DNA from 4 places in the Bacillus sp. BACIII genome. Region 1 is predicted to be linked to each of the others. Evidence: riboswitches for the same ligand, from Rfam matches in the RefSeq annotation. Region 1 holds a riboswitch; each other region holds the start of a gene.

Region 1 (5,095 bases):
GTTCTTTTTCTTCGCTCAGGTTGATACATTTAGCATAACATCCGCCTTCAATGTTAAACACGCCGGAGTCTGACCAGCCGTGCTCGTCATCGCCGATCAGTTTCCGGTCCGCATCGGCTGAAAGCGTCGTTTTCCCCGTGCCGGAAAGACCGAAGAACAAGGCGACATCACCTTTTTCACCGACGTTGGCTGAGCAGTGCATCGGCAGAATATCTTGCTGGGGAAGAAGGAAGTTCATAATGGAGAAAATTGATTTTTTCATTTCTCCGGCGTATTCGGTGCCGCCGATTAAAATGACGCGCTTTTCGAAAGAGACAATGATAAATGTTTCCGAATGCGTGCCGTCCGTCTCCGGATCCGCTTTAAAATGCGGAGCTGAGAGAATGGTAAACGGCTGTGCTTCCGGATCCCTTTCAGCCGTCTCCGGTCTGATAAACAGCTGGCGCGCGAACAGGTTGTGCCATGCAAATTCATTTACGACTGTAATCGGCAGTCTGTATTTTTCATCTGCGCCTGCGAATCCTTCAAAAACAAACAGTTCATCTCTCTGTTTTAAGTAGCTGACGACTTTGGCGTACAGCTTTTCAAACGCCGCTTCAGAAATGGGCTGGTTCACCGCGCCCCAATCAATTTGATTTTCAGTGCTTTTTTCACGAACGATAAATTTATCTTTAGGTGATCGCCCCGTATATGCACCGGTAGTGGCGCGTACGGCGCCCGTAGATGTCAGCGTCCCTTCATTTCGGGTGATCACTTTTTCGGTAAGTTTTGGCGCCGATAAATTATGATGCACATTTGGACTTGCGAGTAATGCTTGAAGATCTGCGGTTAAATCAACTAATTTCATAAAACCCTTCCTTTGCCGGTTTATTTTTATTTCGCTGAATGTGGAATTAGTATAACACATATATAAAAATAGTCTATACTGTTTATTATTTTTTGTTTGTGTTTTTCCATTGCTTCCTGAAATAAAGGCGCGTAATCGCTTTAATTCATATTGACACTTTCCGCCCTTTTACGATAAGATATTTCATTGAGCGGATACTCTTATCCCGAGCTGGCGGAGGGACAGGCCCGATGAAGCCCAGCAACCGGTTTCTCTGTAAAAAAGCAGGTGAATACACTGTGGGAAACCAAGGTGCTAACCTGATGCAAGGTTTAATATTTCCTTGAGCGATAAGAGTGAAAGGCACACAGACCAAACCCTTTCCTCGAGTGGAAAAGGTTTTTTTATTTCATAAAATATGCCAATTAACATTCTCTGATATAGTATGACATTGTATTAAGAGGGAGCGAGTTCCGTATCATATGAGAAGGTCTTTCAAAAGATCTTTTTTCAGGAGGAAAAGTGAATGAGTAAAAACCGTCGACTATTTACATCTGAATCTGTTACCGAGGGTCATCCGGATAAAATCTGTGACCAAATTTCTGACAGCATCTTAGATGAGATTTTAAAAAAAGACCCGAACGCGCGCGTAGCCTGTGAAACATCTGTAACGACAGGCCTTGTGCTGGTAAGCGGAGAGATTACAACATCAACATACGTTGACATTCCGAAAACAGTCCGTGAAACGATTAAAGAAATCGGCTACACACGGGCAAAATACGGATTTGATGCGGAGACTTGCGCTGTTTTAACATCAATTGATGAACAGTCTGCGGATATCGCAATGGGTGTCGATCAGGCTCTTGAAGCGCGTGAAGGCACAATGAGCGATGCTGAAATCGAAGCTATCGGAGCAGGTGACCAAGGTCTGATGTTCGGTTATGCGTGTAACGAAACGAAAGAGCTTATGCCGCTTCCGATCTCTTTGGCGCATAAATTGGCCCGCCGTTTGAGCGAAGTCCGCAAAGAAGACATTCTTCCGTACCTTCGCCCTGACGGAAAAACGCAAGTTACCGTTGAATATGATGAAAACAATAAGCCGGTCCGCATCGATGCGATCGTCATCTCAACTCAGCACCATCCGGAAATTACGCTTGAGCAGATTCAGCGCAATCTGAAAGAGCATGTCATTAATCCTGTCGTGCCTGAGGAACTGATTGATGACGAAACAAAATACTTCATCAACCCTACGGGACGTTTCGTAATCGGCGGTCCTCAAGGTGATGCGGGACTTACCGGCCGTAAAATCATTGTTGATACATACGGCGGATATGCACGCCACGGCGGCGGTGCATTCTCCGGTAAGGATGCGACGAAAGTAGACCGTTCAGCGGCTTACGCTGCGAGATACGTAGCGAAAAACATCGTGGCTGCAGGACTTGCTGATTCTTGTGAAGTGCAGCTTGCATACGCAATCGGCGTGGCACAGCCTGTATCTATTTCCATCAATACATTTGATACAGGAAAAGCTTCTGAAGAGAAACTGATCGAAGTCGTACGGAATAACTTCGACCTGAGACCTGCCGGCATTATTAAAATGCTTGATTTGCGCCGTCCGATCTATAAGCAGACTGCCGCTTACGGCCACTTCGGACGTCACGATGTGGATCTTCCTTGGGAGCGTACTGACAAGGCGGATGCGCTTCGCAAAGAAGCACTAGGAGAATAATTTTATAGCCGCTTATTTAAGCGGCTTTCCCTTTTTGCAGATGCTGCCATGCTTATTTTTTACATAGCGTGAAACCAATGGCGTAACAAAGCGTCTATAAAAAGGGGGTCCAATTAGAAAATTACACTTATGGAGGCTATACTATGTGTGGATTTGTCGGTGTTTTTAATAAGCATCCATTAACTCAAACCGCAGATCAAGAAGAGCTAATCAAACAAATGAACCAAATGATCGTTCACCGCGGTCCTGACAGCGATGGGTATTATCATGATGAGCACGTCGGATTCGGCTTCAGACGGCTCAGTATTATTGACGTAGAAAACGGCGGACAGCCTTTATCATATGAAGATGAGAAATATTGGATCATTTTTAACGGCGAAATCTATAACTACATTGAATTGAGAGAAGAGCTTGAAGCGAAAGGCTACACTTTCAATACAGATTCCGATACCGAGGTGCTCCTTGCGACATACCGTCATTATAAAGAAGAAGCCGCTTCAAAGCTTCGCGGAATGTTTGCGTTTTTAATCTGGAACAAAACTGACCGTGTCATGTACGGCGCGAGAGACCCGTTCGGCATTAAACCGCTGTATTACACAACCATCGGGGACAAAGTGTATTTTGCATCTGAAAGAAAAAGTTTAATGGCCGCTCAAAACGGTATTGATCTCGATAAAGCTTCTTTACAGCAATATATGTCTTTCCAATTCGTCCCTGAACCGAGCACGCTTGACGCTGAAGTGAAAAAAGTCGAGCCGGGCAGCCAGTTTACGATCCGCCCGGAAGGCGAAATCGCGTTTAAAACATATTTCAAAGCGAACTTTAAGCCCGTTCAGTCCGATGAAGATAAATTGGTGAAAGAAGTCAGAGACGCAATCTTTGACTCTGTCAAAGTCCACATGAGAAGTGACGTTCCTGTCGGCTCGTTTCTATCCGGCGGCATCGACTCTTCTTTTATCGTCTCAGTTGCGAAAGAATTTCACCCGAACCTTAAAACATTTTCTGTCGGCTTTGAACAGCAGGGCTTCAGTGAGGTTGACGTAGCGAAGGAAACAGCTGCCGCGCTCGGGATTGAAAATATCAGCAAAGTCATTTCTCCTGAGGAGTATATGAACGAGCTTCCGAAAATCGTCTGGCACTTCGATGACCCGCTTGCAGATCCGGCGGCGATTCCTTTGTACTTTGTCGCGAAAGAAGCGAAAAAGCATGTAACGGTTGCGTTATCCGGGGAAGGCGCGGACGAGCTGTTCGGCGGGTACAATATTTACCGCGAACCGCTGTCGCTTAAACCGTTTGAACGCATTCCGTCCGGTCTGAAAAAAATGCTTCTTCATGTGGCGTCCGTCATGCCGGAAGGAATGAGAGGAAAAAGCCTCTTAGTCCGCGGCTGCACACCGCTTGAGGACCGTTATATCGGGAATGCGAAGATTTTTGAAGAGCCTGTGAAAAAACAGCTGCTCAAACATTACAACCCAGAGCTTTCATACCGTGATGTTACGAAGCCGTACTTTACAGAAAGCCGTTCATACAGCGACATTAATAAAATGCAGTATGTCGACATTCACACGTGGATGCGCGGCGACATCCTGTTAAAGGCTGACAAAATGACGATGGCCAATTCATTGGAGCTGCGCGTGCCGTTCCTTGATAAAGTCGTGTTTGACGTGGCTTCTAAAATTCCGGATGAACTGAAAACGAAAAACGGTACGACGAAATACCTTCTGCGTAAAGCCGCTGAAGGAGTTGTGCCTGATCATGTGCTGAACCGCAAAAAACTCGGTTTCCCTGTGCCGATCCGCCACTGGCTGAAAAATGAAATGAACGAATGGGTGCGCAACATCATTCGTGAAAGTGAAACAGACGCTTATATTGAAAAGGATTATGTCCTTCAGCTTTTGGAAGATCATTGCGCCGACAGAGCGGACAACAGCCGCAAAATCTGGACCGTGCTGATCTTCATGATCTGGCACAGCATCAATGTTGAAAAAAGACTGGTGCCGGAAGAGCTGAATCACCAGCCGAAAGAAGTCATTTTCGTTTAATCCAAAAGGCTTTCGATGTTATCGAAAGCCTTTTTTCTATTGTTTTATGTAAACCGTCTATTCCGCTATGTTTTCAGTAAAGTATTACGCAATATTCAGAAAAAGGTTATAATAGGACTAATCGGGCAGATGCTGGAAAGTGCTTTCTGGCTATTTCGTCTCGGTTTGTTACTTTTCTGTCAAAATCAGGGGGGAGAGTTATGCAAAACAAAGGAAAAACGCTTCACCGCGGTTTGGAAGAGAGGCATATCTCGCTTATGTCTTTGGGCGCCGCGATAGGGGTCGGACTGTTTCTCGGGTCAGCTTCTGCCATAAAGCTTGCAGGACCGGGGATTTTAGCCGCTTACGCCTGCAGCGGGCTGATTATGTTTTTTATTATGCGGGCATTAGGGGAAATGGCGATTCAAAAGCCTGTTGCCGGCTCATTCAGCCGCTATGCCAGAGATTATCTCGGACCGCTGGCCGGTTTTTTAACAGGCTGGAATTATTGGTTTTTAT
Region 2 (5,095 bases), 1.3 Mb from region 1:
ACACCGAGAGTGGCGGAGACAAGCGCGGGAATGCTGAATGCCATCGGACTGCAAAATCCCGGTCTGGAGCATGTGCTCAATCATGAGCTGCCTTGGCTCGAACAGTTTGACACGCCGATTATCGCAAACGTCGCGGGTTCTCAGGTGGAAGACTATAAAGAAGTAGCCGAACGCATCAGCCAAGCGCCGAATGTGCATGCGCTTGAGCTGAACATCTCGTGTCCGAATGTCAAAACGGGCGGGATTGCTTTTGGAACTGATCCCGCCATGGCGGCCGATCTGACAAAAGCGGTGAAAGAAGTTTCCTCAGTGCCTGTGTATGTGAAGCTTTCTCCTAATGTCGCAAACATAACCGAAATTGCGAAAGCGATTGAAGCGGCCGGTGCTGACGGGCTGACGATGATTAATACACTCGTCGGGATGAGGCTCGATCTTAAGACGGGACGGCCGATTTTAGCAAATAAAACGGGCGGACTGTCAGGCCCGGCGATCAAACCGGTCGCCATCCGGATGGTATACGAAGTCAGCCAGGCCGTTGACATTCCGATTATCGGGATGGGCGGCGTCCAGACCGCAGAAGATGCATTAGAATTTCTTCTCGCCGGAGCAAGTGCAGTTGCCGTCGGGACGGCCAACTTCGTCAATCCGTTCGTCTGCCCGGAAATCATTGAACAGCTCCCTCGTGTGCTGCGCCAATACGGTTATCAATCTGTAAGTGAATGCATCGGAAGGAGCTGGAAACATGCAGAACAACCTGCCCATCATCGCGCTTGATTTTGCATCAGGAGAAGAAACTTTAGCGTTTCTAGATTTGTTTAAAAAGGAAAGGCTGTTTGTCAAAACGGGGATGGAACTTTTTTATCAGGAAGGACCCGCCATAATTCACCAATTAAAAGAACGGAACTGTGATATATTTTTAGATTTGAAGCTTCATGATATTCCGACTACAGTCAATAAAGCGATGAAGCGGCTTGCGGGCCTCGGCGTTGATCTCGTCAATGTGCATGCCGCAGGGGGCGGACGCATGATGCGCGCAGCTCTTGAGGGGCTTGAAGAAGGCACGCCGGCAGGCAAAAAACGCCCGTCATTAATCGCAGTCACCCAGCTGACGAGCACTTCAGAGCAGATGGCGAAGGAAGAGCTTCTGCTGCAAAAGCCGCTGTTAGAAACGGTTGTACATTACGGCAAAATGGCTGAAGAGTGCGGGCTGGACGGAGTGGTATGTTCAGTTCATGAAACAAAAGCCATTTATGAAGCGGTCCGGCCGTCATTTCTGACAGTCACTCCGGGCATCCGCACGGCCAATGACGCAGCTGATGATCAAGTCCGGACGGCGACTCCGTCATTTGCGAAAGAAAACGGTTCGTCTGCCATTGTCGTAGGCCGTTCAATTACAAAAGCGGAAAACCCCGTTAAAGCATATGAAGCCATTAAACTGGAATGGGAGGGCGTTCGCCGATGAAACAGGCTATCGCAAAACATCTATTACACATTGAAGCTGTCTTTTTACGCCCGAATGAGCCGTTTACGTGGGCGAGCGGCATTTTATCGCCGATTTATTGTGACAACCGTCTGACATTGTCGTATCCAAAAGTGAGAAATAATGTGGCGGACGGGCTCGGCAGACTGCTGAAAGAGCATTTCCCCGAGGCGGAGATGATCGCGGGCACTGCCACGGCAGGCATTCCGCATGCTGCGCTTCTCGCAGACCGTACAGGCGCTCCGATGTGCTACGTCAGAAGCAAACCGAAAGCGCACGGCAAAGGAAATCAAATAGAAGGCGCCGTTAAAAAAGGACAAAAAACAGTCGTGATTGAAGACTTGATTTCTACCGGGGGCAGCGTGCTTGAAGCTGCGGCGGCCCTTCAAAGAGAGGGCGCGGAAGTTCTCGGCGTCCTTTCAATTTTTACATACGGACTGCCGAAAGCAAGAGAAGCCTTTAAAAAAGCGGGTCTGCCGTACTACTCGTTAACAGATTATGACACGCTGATTGAAGTAGCGCTTGAAAACGGAACGATACATTCAGATGACATTGAGAAACTGAAATCATGGAAACAAAATCCCGAGTCAAAAGATTGGTTTAAAAAATAATGACAATAAAACAGGCCTCAGGGCCTGTTTTATTATTCCTATCAAAAAACTCGGGTTGACTTCTGTTAGAATTGTGCTAAAATTTAGTACAAATCTAAAAAGCTTATCAAGAGCGGCTGAGGGACTGGACCGATGACGCCCGGCAACCTGCGTGTCATGCAAGGTGCCGCATCCAGAAAAATGCACAGCATTTTGAAGATAAGGGCTATAACGGGTCACTGTCTTTCATTCCGCTGGATTGAAAGTTTTTTATATGAAAAAAGATTGAGGGATAAGACAACCGGCAGAAAACAACAGCTGTTTGATTGTCTCCGGGAGGAGGAAAGAAAAAATGCTAACGTATGACACATGGGAGGAACCGGCGATTACATTTCCGGAAGACGATTCCTATAAAGGCGCGCTGTCCGTTTTAAAATGGGCATACGGCCACTACGGAGACCAGCTTGTTTACGCGTGCAGCTTCGGGATTGAGGGAATCGTCCTGATCGATTTAATTTCTAAAGTGAAAAAAGACGCGGAAATCGTGTTTCTCGATACAGGACTTCACTTTAAAGAAACATATGAAACGATCGAAAAAGTGAAAGAACGTTACCCGGGACTGAACATCATCCTGAAAAAGCCCAGCCTTACTCTTGAGGAACAGGCCGAGGCTCACGGAGATAAACTGTGGGAAAGAGAACCGAACCAGTGCTGCTTCATCAGAAAAATTCTGCCGTTAAGAGAAGCGCTCGCCGGGCGTCCGGCATGGCTGTCCGGCCTCCGACGCGATCAAGGGCCGAGCCGGGCGAATACGAATTTCCTGAATAAAGACGATAAGTTTCAATCCATTAAAGTATGCCCGCTGATCCACTGGACGTGGAAAGACATCTGGAGATATACATCCAAGCATGAGCTGGATTATAACATTCTTCATGATCAGGGCTATCCGAGCATCGGCTGTGAACCGTGCACTTCACCTGCGTTTACCGCAGAAGACCTGCGGAGCGGCAGATGGAACGGAATGGCAAAAACAGAATGCGGACTGCATGAATAAAGGAGCTGCACAATGGAATTAGCCGCTATTTTATTCTGCCTGTTTTTCGCCATGAATATCGGAGCCAGCGGAGCCGCGGCTTCAATGGGGGTCGCTTACGGTTCCGGCGCCGTTAAAAAGAAAACGTATGCGCTGATTATCTGCGCGGCCGGCGTCCTGTCAGGGGCGGTTATCGGCGGCGGAGAAGTCGTTAAGACGATCAGCGGCGGAATCATTCCCGAACAGACCATTACGCTCACCATTGTGTGCATTATTATCGGAGCGGCGGCGTTATCGTTATTCACGGCGAATGTGCTCGGCATTCCGCTGTCGACAAGCGAGGTCACCGTTGGGGCGATTGTCGGGGTCGGCGTCGCGTACAAAGTATTGTTTCTGCAGCATCTTTTGGTCATCGTGATTTTTTGGGTGCTCGTACCGTTTGTTGCGTTCTGTTTCACGTTTCTCGTATCGAAGGTATCCAGTTCTCTGAATATTCGAGTCATTTCGAGCCGGAAACAGAAGGTTTTGGGGGTTGTCCTGCTTATTGCGGGGTTTTGGGAAGCTTTTTCAGCCGGAATGAACAACGTCGCAAATGCGGTAGGGCCTTTAGTTGCCGCCGGCGTGCTCAGCGTGTCCAAAGGGACGCTGTACGGAGGTATCTTTGTCGCTCTCGGCGCTCTGCTTTTAGGACGCAGAGTGCTTGAAACCAACGGGAAAAAGATTACGAGATTTTCCGCCGGCGAAGGCATACTGCTTTCCGGAACCGGAGCCGGACTTGTCATTATCAGTTCCGTGTTCGGTCTGCCGGTTCCTTTGGCGCAGGTGACATCATCATCAATCATCGGTATCGGAATGGCCAAAAACGGGCCGAACGTTTTTCATAAAGAAGTCGTGAAAACGATGCTCAAAGTATGGGTCGTTTCGCCGTTTTTGTCACTGTCGATTTCGTATCTGCTTGTCTCTCTGCTGTTAAAAGGAGATTACTATTCCATCTTTATGATGGCCAGCGTGCTTTTGGCAGCTGGCGGAGCCGCCAGTCTGATGAAAGCCATCCGAAAAGAGAAACGCTCTGTCCATGAACAAGGCGGGGGCATTTAACTATTAATCTGAGTTTATTTATCTGTTAACTGGGAGGAAAATGTACTATGAGTCTAGCACCGCACGGAGGAACATTAGTTAATCGGGTGAATGAGCAGTATGATCTTACATCCGTCCAAAAAGAAATTGAGCTGGATTTGATTTCGTTTGCTGATTTAGAGCTGATCGGAATCGGAGCCTACAGCCCGATTGAAGGATTTTTCACAGAAAAAGATTACGTGTCAGTCGTTGAAAATATGCGTCTGGCATCCGGGGCTGTCTGGTCTTTGCCGATTACGCTTCCGGTCGATTCAGAAAAAGCGGCTGAGCTTGCTGTCGGAGACACCGTAAAACTGACTTACGGCGGAGAAACATACGGCGCAGTGGACATCGAAGATATTTATACGCCGGATAAACAAAAAGAAGCCGTTCACGTATATAAAACCGATGATGACGCTCATCCAGGCGTGAAAAAACTATTTTCACGCGGCGATACGTATGTCGGCGGGCCGATCACATTAATTAAAAAAGCGTCAAAGCAGTTTCCTGAGTTTACATTTGAACCTGCTGAAACGAGACGAAGCTTTGAAGAAAAAGGCTGGAAAACCATCGTCGGTTTCCAAACGAGAAATCCGGTTCACCGCGCTCACGAATATATCCAGAAAACCGCGCTTGAGACGGTTGACGGCCTGTTTTTGAACCCGCTCGTCGGTGAAACAAAATCAGATGATATTCCGGCGGATGTCAGAATGGAAAGCTATCAGGTGCTGCTCGATCATTATTATCCGAAAGACCGCGTTTTCCTCGGTGTATTTTTGGCGGCAATGCGGTACGCGGGACCGAGAGAAGCCATTTTCCACGCGCTTGTCCGCAAAAACTACGGATGCACGCATTTTATCGTCGGCCGCGATCATG
Region 3 (5,095 bases), 1.6 Mb from region 1:
AGGACAGGGAAACCCCGATCAGCCGACGCCTCAGCATATCGTTGAAGAAATGAAGCGCGCCGTCGAAAGGCCGGAAAATCATAAATACTCATCATTCCGGGGCGCTTACAGCTTCAAAAAAGCCGCGGCTGAATTTTATGAAAGGGAGTATGGGGTGACGCTTGATCCGGAAACGGAAGTAGCCGTGCTGTTCGGAGGCAAGGCGGGGCTTGTTGAGCTTCCGCAATGTCTTTTGAACCCGGGAGATACCATTCTTGTGCCTGATCCCGGATATCCTGACTACTGGTCGGGGGTCGCCCTGGCGAAAGCGAAAATGGAAATGATGCCGCTGACGGAAGATAGAGGGTTTCTCCCCGATTACAGCGCAATTCCTGAAAAGGTGCAGAACGAGGCGAAGCTGCTGTATCTCAATTATCCGAATAATCCGACCGGCGCTGTGGCGACAGAAGCGTTTTTCGAGGAGACAGTCAGCTTTGCGGAACAAAACGGCATTTGTGTCGTTCATGATTTCGCATACGGGGCCGTGGGTTTTGACGGGCATAAACCGCTGAGCTTTTTGCAGACAGAAGGCGCAAAAGAAACGGGGATTGAAATCTATACTTTGTCCAAAACGTATAACATGGCGGGCTGGCGGGTCGGATTTGCCGTCGGAAACGCGTCTGTCATCGAAGCGATCAACCTTTATCAAGATCATATGTTTGTCAGCCTGTTTCCCGCGGCGCAGCAGGCGGCAGCCGCCGCTCTTTTGGCGGATCAGACGTGCGTCGCAGCGCAAAATGACAGATATGAGTCGAGACGCAATGCCTGGATTGCAGCCTGCCGTGATATCGGCTGGGATGTGACGGCTCCGGCGGGTTCCTTTTTTGCATGGCTTCCGGTGCCGGACGGTTATACGTCGCAGTCGTTTTCAGATCTGCTTTTGGAAAAAGCGGATGTCGCGGTCGCAGCCGGAAACGGGTTCGGAAAATGGGGAGAAGGCTATATAAGAGTCGGTCTTCTGACAAGTGAAGAAAGACTTAAAGAAGCTGCGGAACGGATCGGGAAGCTGAATCTTTTCACCCGAAAAAGCATTGACATATCAGGATAACAATGCGATAATTCAAAATACTTTATAAAATCATTATTCTTATCAAGAGCAGGCAGAGGGACGAGCCCGATGAAGCCCGGCAACCGACTGATAAAGCACGGTGCTAATTCTTGCAGCAGGAGCTGAGAGATAAGATTCGGACATAACACGAAGCCTCTTTCTGCTCATAAGGAAGAGGCTTTTTTATATTTTGCGAAAGAAAGAGAGGCGTTCACGCATGAGCGAAGTATTGGCAACATATCTTCTGACAGACACAAAGGACAGTGAAAAGCGGGCGGAACAGATTGCGGCGGGGCTGACGGTAGGCTCCTGGACGGATCTGCCCCTGGTGAAACAGGAACAGCTCAGAAAGCATAAAGGCCGGGTCGTGAAAGTTGAGGATAAAGAAGGGGCCAAAGAAAACGAAACACAATCCATTATCACCATCGCCTATCCTGAGGCGAACTTTTCAAAAGATATACCGGCCGTCCTGACGACGGTATTCGGAAAGCTGTCACTGGACGGAAAAATAAAATTGACTGATCTTGAATTTTCCGAAGGGTTTAAACGCTCCCTTCCCGGGCCGAAATTCGGTATATACGGCATTCGCAAACTGTTGGGCGAATTTGAAAGACCGCTTCTGATGAGCATCTTTAAAGGGGTGATCGGACGGGATCTTGCCGACATTAAAGAGCAGCTCAGACAACAGGCGCTCGGCGGCGTGGATCTTATTAAAGATGACGAAATTTTCTTTGAAAATGAACTGGCTCCGTTTGAGACCCGCATTATCGAAGGAAAACAAGTCCTGAAGGAAACGCGGGAGGAGACGGGGCATAACACGCTGTACGCCGTAAACCTGACGGGGAGGACTTCTGAATTGCGGGATAAAGCAAGACGCGCGGCAGAACTCGGGGCAGACGCCCTCTTACTGAATGTGTTCGCCTACGGCTTAGACGTCATGCAAAGCCTTGCTGAAGACGGGGAAATCCCGCTTCCGATTATGGCGCATCCGGCGGTCAGCGGCGCGTTTACATCATCTCCAGTTTACGGTTTATCGCACGCCCTTTTGCTCGGCAAGCTGAACCGCTATTGCGGCGCCGATTTCAGCTTATTTCCGTCACCATACGGATCTGTTGCTCTTCCGAAGGAGTCCGCACTTGCGATCCATCATGAATGTGTAAAAGACGACGTCTTTCACCCGACGTTTGCCGTCCCGTCAGCAGGCATTCATCCCGGCATGGTGCCATTGCTGATGCGTGATTTCGGTATTGATCACATCATCAATGCAGGCGGAGGCATCCACGGCCATCCGAAAGGAGCCGAGGGCGGCGGAAGAGCGTTCCGCGCCATCATTGATGCGGTGCTTGAAGCACAGCCGATTGAAGAAAAAGCCGCGTCGTGCAAAGATCTTCAGCTCGCATTAGACAAATGGGGAAAGGCGGAAACCGTATGACCCGCACACCGCTGATTATTTGTGATTTCGACGGAACAGTCACCATGAACGACAACATTGTCAGTATGATGAAAAAATTCGCACCCCCTGAGTGGCTTGAATTAAAAGACGGTGTTCTGTCTAAAAGTATATCAATTCAGGAAGGAGTCGGCCGGATGTTCGGGCTGCTGCCGAGCAGCTTAAAAGAAGAGCTGACGGACTTTATTCTGGAGGATGCGAAAATACGGGACGGCTTTTTGGATTTTGTTTCGTTTGTCCGGTCAAACGATCTCCCGTTTTACATCGTAAGCGGAGGGATGGACTTTTTTGTGCATCCGCTTTTAGAAGGCATCGTAGAAAAAGAGCGGATCTTTTGCAATCATGCATCCTTTGACAATGAATATATTCATATCAATTGGCCGCACGCCTGTGACGAAGCCTGCACGAATCAGTGCGGCTGCTGCAAACCGTCAGTCATCCGGAAGCTATCCGACCGGCAGAAATTTCTCATTATGATCGGTGATTCGGTGACGGATGTCGAGGCTGCAAAGTTATCCGATATGTGTTTTGCGAGAGATTATCTTTTGACTGAATGCAAAGAGCTTGGTCTTCGGCATCAGCCTTTTCAAGATTTTCATGAAGTGAAAACAGGCATCGAAAATATCGGGGAGGTGCAGGCATGGCTGCAAAAGAAGAACGCTGGCGCGAACTTGCCGAAGTAAAGCGTGAGCTGGCTGAAAGAGACTGGTTCCCGGCTACAAGCGGGAATCTTTCCATCAAAGTATCCGACGGGCCGCTGACGTTTCTCGTTACGGCAAGCGGAAAAGACAAACGAAAAGAAACAGACGAAGATTTTCTCTTAGTCGATGAGAACGGGGAGCCCGCTGAGACCGGCCATTCCTTAAAACCCTCGGCAGAAACGCTTCTCCATACGTACTTATACCAAAAGACAGACGCGGGCTGCTGTCTGCATGTCCATACCGTTAATAATAATGTCATCTCAGAGCTCTACGGGGATGAAAAACAGATCACCTTTCAGGGGCAGGAGATTATTAAGGCGCTCGGATTGTGGGAGGAAAACGCGTCGGTGACCGTTCCGATCATTGACAATCCGGCGCACATCCCGGCATTGGCCGAAAGCTTCGCGCGCCATGCAGACGCCGGATCAGGCGCGGTATTAATCCGCAATCACGGCATTACAGCATGGGGGCGGACCGCGTTTGAGGCGAAAAGGGTGCTGGAAGCCTATGAATTTTTATTCAGCTGTCACATCAAGCTTCTGTCACTTCGGCCGCAGCTTGTAAAATAAAAGGAGGAATGCAAAATGGCGACAATCAGAATTCATGACGAAAAGAATACGATCATTGAACATCAGGAAGAAGTAGCGCGCTTTTTAGACGAACAAGAGGTGATCTATGAGCAGTGGAACATTGAAAAACTTCCGCCTGAGCTTTCGGAGAAATACGATCTAACCGAAGATGAAAAAAACCGGATTCTCACGGTGTTTGACAAGGAGATTCAGGATATTTCAGCCCGGCGCGGCTATCGGTCTCAGGATGTCATTTCTTTATCAGATACAACACCCAATCTTGATGAGCTGTTGAAAAATTTTCAAAGAGAACATCACCACACGGATGATGAAGTCCGATTTATCGTCAGCGGGCACGGCATCTTCGTCATTCAGGGCAAAGACGGCACTTTTTTTGATGTCCGTTTAAATCCGGGGGATTTGATTTCGGTTCCGGAGAACATCCGCCACTACTTTACGCTTCAGGAGGACCGCCGGGTCGTCGCAATCCGAATCTTCGTGACGACTGAAGGATGGGTGCCGATTTATGAAAATGAAAGTGTGCAAAACGGATAGATGTCCGAACCTCTCATGCGGTCAGCCGCATGAGAGGTTTTTTATTGTAATATAAAATCTCTGTTTTTTTATGCATTAAATGGGCGCATTTTGTTTATATCATTACCTGAATGGGTATTATTCTCGTAATCATAGTAAAGATTCCAATATGAAATGAAAAATTAAGTTATTTAGTAAAAAAATGTTTACAAATAAAGTATAATCTGTAATAATGCTCAATAACCCAATCAAACTTGTTTCCTATTCTTTTAGCGGTGAGGGGTGAAGTGAATGGGCAGTTATTCTGAACAAGAAAAATTGCTAGTATCTATTGATGAAAAGAGAAAAATGATGATAGATGCGGCTAACAGGCAGGGATTTACGGGATATGACACGATCAGACACAGCCAGGAACTGGACAGTCTGATGAACGCGTATCAGCAGCTGATAAACCGTGAACGCACACATCACCAAGGAATACAGGGCCTTGTGAAGAAAATAGGCTTGTTCTCCCGCGGTGACGTCATGCCTGCATATGAAGCAAACAAATGATTGATGATAAACAGATAACGAAGACTGAATGCGCTTCATGATCAACCGCCGCATCTAAAAAGATGACCGCGTACAGTCAGCGGGCTTTTCCGCTGGCACAGCTCACGAAGCGCCTCGTATCTATCTGCCGGCTATGATGCCGTTCCCCTGTATATCCTCTTACACATATTCTTCTTATATAAAAAACACCCTCTTTCAGGGT
Region 4 (5,095 bases), 1.6 Mb from region 1:
AAAAAACGGCCAAAGCATACAACGTACACCTCGTTGCCGGATCTTTTGCGGTCAAAGAAGGCGAAAACGTCTATAACACTATGTACATCGCAGATAACAGCGGGCAGATCGTGAAGCGGTATCAGAAAGCCCATCTGTTTCAGCTGATGGACGAACATCTGCATTTGGCGGCAGGAAACAGTGACGGTTCCTTTGAGCTTGACGGTGTCAAGTGCGCCGGGCTGATCTGCTATGATATCCGGTTCCCCGAATGGATCAGAAAGCATACGTCCCAAGGAGCGAATGTCCTGTTTATCTCTGCGGAATGGCCTCTGCCCCGCCTCGATCATTGGCGGAGTCTGCTTGTCGCCAGAGCCATTGAAAACCAATGTTTTGTCGCGGCCTCTAACTGCACGGGGTCAAATCCCGATAATGAATTTGCCGGCCACAGCCTGATTATTGACCCGTGGGGCCGGATTTTAGCCGAAGGAGATCGGACGGAAGGCGCAGTCCGGGCGGAAATCGATGTTTCAGAAAGCGCGTCCGTACGCGAGACCATCCCGGTATTCAAAGATTTGCGACGTGATTTATATTAATTTTCAAAAAAATGTTGACAAGAATATCCGGCACCTGCTAATATTTTCATCAACTGATTAATCCGAATTGTGATACAAATCAATATATTTTTCTCTTATCGAGAGTTGGGCGAGGGATTGGCCTTTTGACCCCAACAGCAACCGACCGTAATTCCATTGTGAAATGGGGCGCGTACATTTTGCGCCGAGACGATTGTCTCATAGGGCACGGTGCTAATTCCATCAGATGTTATCTGAGAGATAAGAGGCGGACTGCACTGTTTCGGCCTCCTTCTCTTTCAGAGAAGGAGGCTTTTTTTCGGGCGTATTCTCCGTCACGATCTCTTACTGCCACTACATAATTGGAGGGTAAATCCATGTCTGCAACTAAAACAAGTCTTTATGAACAATTAACGGAAAGCTCCGCCGCAGCGTTAGCTGTGAAGCTCGGCTTATTTCAAAGCAAAAGCACTCTCACATGCCGTGAAATCGGCGACGGCAATTTAAATTACGTCTTTCACGTTTTCGATAAAGAAAACAAAAAGGGACTGATTATTAAACAGGCGATTCCTTACGCGAAAATCGTCGGGGAAAGCTGGCCGCTTACGATTGACCGGGCGAGAATCGAAAGCAGCGCCCTCATCCGCCAGGGCGAACACGTGCCCCATCTCGTTCCGGCCGTTTACTATTCCGATACTGAAATGGCGGTTACGGTAATGGAAGACCTTTCGCATCTGAAGATCTCAAGAAAAGGACTGATGGAAGGAAAACACTATCCGAATTTATCAGCCCATATCGGTGAGTTTCTGGGAAAAACGCTCTTTTACTCATCCGATTATGCGCTTGATGCGAAAGTAAAACAGCAGCTCGCAAAGCAGTTTACAAATCCCGAACTTTGCAATATTACAGAAAGGCTTGTGTTTACAGAACCGTTTTTCGACCATGAAACAAACGATTTTGAAGAGGAGCTGCGCCCATACGCAGAAAAAATTTGGAACAATTCCCGGCTGAAAGAAGGCGCTGATGAATTGAAAGCCGTCTTTCTGAATTCCGCGGAAACATTGGTTCACGGCGATCTGCATACGGGAAGCATCTTTGCCGATGAACATGAAACAAAGGTCATTGATCCCGAGTTTGCTTTCTTCGGACCGATCGGCTTTGACATCGGCCAATTTATCGCAAATCTGCTGTTAAACGCCCTCAGCCGGGACGGTGACGACAGACAGCCGTTATATGACCACACCGCCGCCGTATGGGACACATTTGTAGAAACATTCAGTGAAGCATGGGAGAAAGACTGCCTGCCTTCCTGCAGACACCTGCTGGAAGATACACTGAAAAACGCGTTTGAGGAAGCGGTCGGTTTTGCGGGATGCGAACTGATCCGGCGCACGATCGGGCTCGCCCATGTGGCTGACTTGGATGAAATCACTCCGTTTGATAAACGAATTGAACGGAAGAAGCTGGCGCTTGAAATCGGCGCCTATTATATCGAAAACAGAAAAGAACTGAAGCATATCACTGAGGTTCTGGATCAATTTAAGCTCCATGTAAAGGAATGATGCAGCATGACAAATGAATTTGCCATCCCCCGTTCCGTGGAATGGAAAGAAACACACATCCGCATTTTAAATCAGCAAAAGCTCCCTGATGTCACTGAGTATGCGGATCTTGAAACAAAGGAAGATGTATTCGACGCGATTGTCACACTGAAAGTAAGGGGCGCTCCGGCCATCGGTATAACTGCGGCGTTCGGACTCGCGCTTGCCGCCAAATCGTTTGAAACCCGCGATCTTTCTGATTTCCGCCGTCAGCTCGCCGATGTCAAAGCATATTTAAACAGCTCTAGACCGACTGCCGTCAATCTCACTTGGGCGCTTGACAGACTGACGGATTCCATCAGGAGTGCAATCTCAATCAATGAAGCGAAGACAACACTCGTTCATGAAGCCATTCAAATTCAGATTGAAGATGAAGAAACATGCCGGATGATCGGCCAAAATGCGCTGCACCTTTTTAAAAAAGGAGACCAGATCATGACCATCTGCAATGCGGGTTCAATTGCCACAAGCCGGTACGGTACGGCGCTTGCCCCCTTTTACTTAGCGAAACAAAAAGACCTCGGCCTTCATATTTACGCATGTGAAACAAGGCCCGTTCTCCAAGGATCGCGGCTGACGGCGTGGGAGCTGATGCAGGGCGGGATTGATGTCACGCTCATTACTGACAGCATGGCCGCCCATACAATGAAGGAAAAACATATTTCAGCAGTCATTGTCGGCGCTGACAGAATTGCTAAAAACGGAGATACGGCCAACAAAATCGGAACGTACGGCCTCGCGATCTTGGCAAACGCCTTTCAGATTCCGTTTTTTGTGGCCGCACCGCTTTCGACATTTGACTTGCAGATTGAAAACGGCGATCAGATTCCGATTGAAGAAAGAGATCCGGATGAGGTCAGACAGATCTCAGGCATACGCACCGCTCCCGAAGATGTGCCGGTCTTCAATCCGGCCTTTGACATCACACCGAGCAGCCTGATTTCAGGCATTATCACCGAGAAAGGAATTGTGATGGGTTCTTACACGGAAGAAATTGAACAATTATTCGCAGACTGCCAGCTGAGCTGAAAAACCGCTGATGATGTTGCCTCAGGCAATGTCAGCGGTTTTTTTGTCTGCATAATGTCAGCACTTCATCTTTTTGGGCGGCTGAAATCAGATGCATTTTAAAAAACAGCTCTGCATAACCGGCTATCTTTTGCGGACGGCTCATTTTCATCAGGCTTCGTCCTCCTTTTTCATCAGACCAACTTTTTTCACTTAATAAAATGATATGTCGGACGTAAAAAAACGGAACGTGCCATATGCTTTATTTTTCTTTATAGGATATTTGTTCGATGTTCAGCAGCGCCGCTTTTACATCCGTCTTCGTGCCCGCGTATCCCGTTAAGGCGCTGTTTTTGCCGATTACCCGATGGCACGGGACAAAAATCGGCAGCCGGTTGCGTTTATTGGCCTGTCCGATGGCGCGCACCGCTTTCGGCTTGCCGATAGCTTCAGCTACATCGCCATAGCTTCGTGATTCACCGTAAGGAATCATCGCCAGCGCGTTCCATACCTTTTCCTGAAAGAGTGTGCCTTGTTGTTTCAGAGGCAGTGCGAAATGCTTTCTCTCTCCGGAAAAATATGATGTCAGCTGCTGTTTCGCCTCCGACAGCAAATCGGTTTCGCACGATTTTACGCCGGACGTATCTTTCCGCCATTCCTCAAAATCTTCCCCGGTGAGAAACAGGCCGGTAATAAAGCCATCTTCCTCCGTCAGGCTGACCGTTCCAAACGGTGCGTTCACACTTGTAAAGCAGATCATTCGCCGCTCCTTCTTTCTTCTGTATTCTGCCGGATCGGAAGCGTCAAATGAAAAACCGTGCCCTTCCCTTCTTCACTTTCCACATGAATGCGGCCCTGATGCTCTTCGATGATTTTATAACTGACCATGAGACCGAGGCCCGTCCCCCTGTCTTTTGTCGTGTAGAATGGCTCGCCCAGACGTTTTAATTTGTCTTCAGAAATGCCTGTTCCTTCATCTTGAAGGGATATCAGAATGTGGTCTTTATCAGAAGGCTGGATCGTCACGTAGATATTGCCGCCGCCCGGCATGACTTCAATGGCGTTTTTTAAAATATTGATAAACACCTGTTTTAATTGATTCGGCTCACAATAAATCGGCGGGATGTTCCCGGTCTGGTTCAAATGGATCTGCACATTGACAAGATTGGCCTGGGCATTCAAAAGATCAGCCGTGTCTTTCATAATCTGCGTCACGTCTTTTTCTTCATATAATATTGCCTGAGGTTTCGCTAAAATTAAAAATTCGGTAATGATAGACTCGATGCGTTTTAATTCTGAGGTAATGACGTTAAAGTACAGGGAATATTCGCCTTCAATGCTTCCTTGCAAAAGCTGAATGAACCCTTTCAGCGCAGTCATCGGATTTCTGATTTCGTGGGCGATGCCGGCCGCCAGCTCTCCTACGACGTGAAGAGTGTCGGATTTCCGCAGCCTCTCCTCAAGCTCTTTGGCCTCGGTGACATCTTTAAAGATGGCCAGGTTCATATTTTGAATGATATTCCTTTTAAAGGAAAATTCCAATTTGCGGCTGTCACTGCTGCTTAACAGGAAGGGAATTTCATTATCCATTCCTTCCAGATCGATCTTTTTGGCGGGTACACCCGCGTTTTCAATTTCAAATAAAGAAAGAATATCCGGAACGGTATGCGCTCTCAGCTCATCATCGGGCATGCCGAGTATACGGCTTGCGAGAGGATTCGCGTCAATTATGCGGAATTGGTTGTCAAACAAGACTTTTCCGTCCATTGAGCCGTTGAATACTTTTCTGAATTTCAGCTCGCTTTCCCGCAATTCTTTTTCCATCCGCTTACGATCGCTGACATTTCTTAAAATGGTTAAATGCTGACCTTCGAGTATGGTTCGTTTTGATGTGAACTCAAGCTCTTTGTACTGGCCGTTTGCCATTTGAAA

What was found. A riboswitch is a leader RNA that binds a small molecule or an ion and turns the genes downstream of it on or off. The one in region 1 is predicted to bind S-adenosylmethionine.
Region 2: another riboswitch for S-adenosylmethionine. It lies ahead of ACXN9U_RS06800 (phosphoadenylyl-sulfate reductase); the one in region 1 lies ahead of metK (methionine adenosyltransferase).
Region 3: another riboswitch for S-adenosylmethionine. It lies ahead of mtnW (2,3-diketo-5-methylthiopentyl-1-phosphate enolase); the one in region 1 lies ahead of metK (methionine adenosyltransferase).
Region 4: another riboswitch for S-adenosylmethionine. It lies ahead of mtnK (S-methyl-5-thioribose kinase); the one in region 1 lies ahead of metK (methionine adenosyltransferase).

What each region holds. Positions count from the first base shown of each region.
Region 1 is NZ_CM174437.1:109,727-114,821, forward strand. It holds gene pckA (phosphoenolpyruvate carboxykinase (ATP)) at 1-847, opposite strand, end outside; SAM riboswitch class I at 1,045-1,183, shown strand; gene metK (methionine adenosyltransferase) at 1,353-2,555, shown strand; gene asnB (asparagine synthase (glutamine-hydrolyzing)) at 2,699-4,597, shown strand; gene alaP (alanine permease AlaP) at 4,798-5,095, shown strand, end outside.
Region 2 is NZ_CM174437.1:1,429,381-1,434,475, reverse strand. It holds gene ACXN9U_RS06815 (dihydroorotate dehydrogenase) at 1-774, shown strand, start outside; gene pyrF (orotidine-5'-phosphate decarboxylase) at 743-1,462, shown strand; gene pyrE (orotate phosphoribosyltransferase) at 1,459-2,091, shown strand; SAM riboswitch class I at 2,192-2,296, shown strand; gene ACXN9U_RS06800 (phosphoadenylyl-sulfate reductase) at 2,423-3,124, shown strand; gene cysP (sulfate permease) at 3,137-4,201, shown strand; gene sat (sulfate adenylyltransferase) at 4,249-5,095, shown strand, end outside.
Region 3 is NZ_CM174437.1:1,675,115-1,680,209, reverse strand. It holds gene ACXN9U_RS07830 (pyridoxal phosphate-dependent aminotransferase) at 1-1,087, shown strand, start outside; SAM riboswitch class I at 1,124-1,223, shown strand; gene mtnW (2,3-diketo-5-methylthiopentyl-1-phosphate enolase) at 1,305-2,519, shown strand; gene mtnX (2-hydroxy-3-keto-5-methylthiopentenyl-1-phosphate phosphatase) at 2,516-3,220, shown strand; gene ACXN9U_RS07815 (methylthioribulose 1-phosphate dehydratase) at 3,178-3,807, shown strand; gene ACXN9U_RS07810 (1,2-dihydroxy-3-keto-5-methylthiopentene dioxygenase) at 3,823-4,362, shown strand; gene spo0E (aspartyl-phosphate phosphatase Spo0E) at 4,633-4,893, shown strand.
Region 4 is NZ_CM174437.1:1,680,617-1,685,711, forward strand. It holds gene ACXN9U_RS07835 (carbon-nitrogen family hydrolase) at 1-575, shown strand, start outside; SAM riboswitch class I at 668-822, shown strand; gene mtnK (S-methyl-5-thioribose kinase) at 932-2,116, shown strand; gene mtnA (S-methyl-5-thioribose-1-phosphate isomerase) at 2,123-3,184, shown strand; gene ACXN9U_RS07850 (methylated-DNA--[protein]-cysteine S-methyltransferase) at 3,426-3,923, opposite strand; gene ACXN9U_RS07855 (PAS domain-containing sensor histidine kinase) at 3,920-5,095, opposite strand, start outside.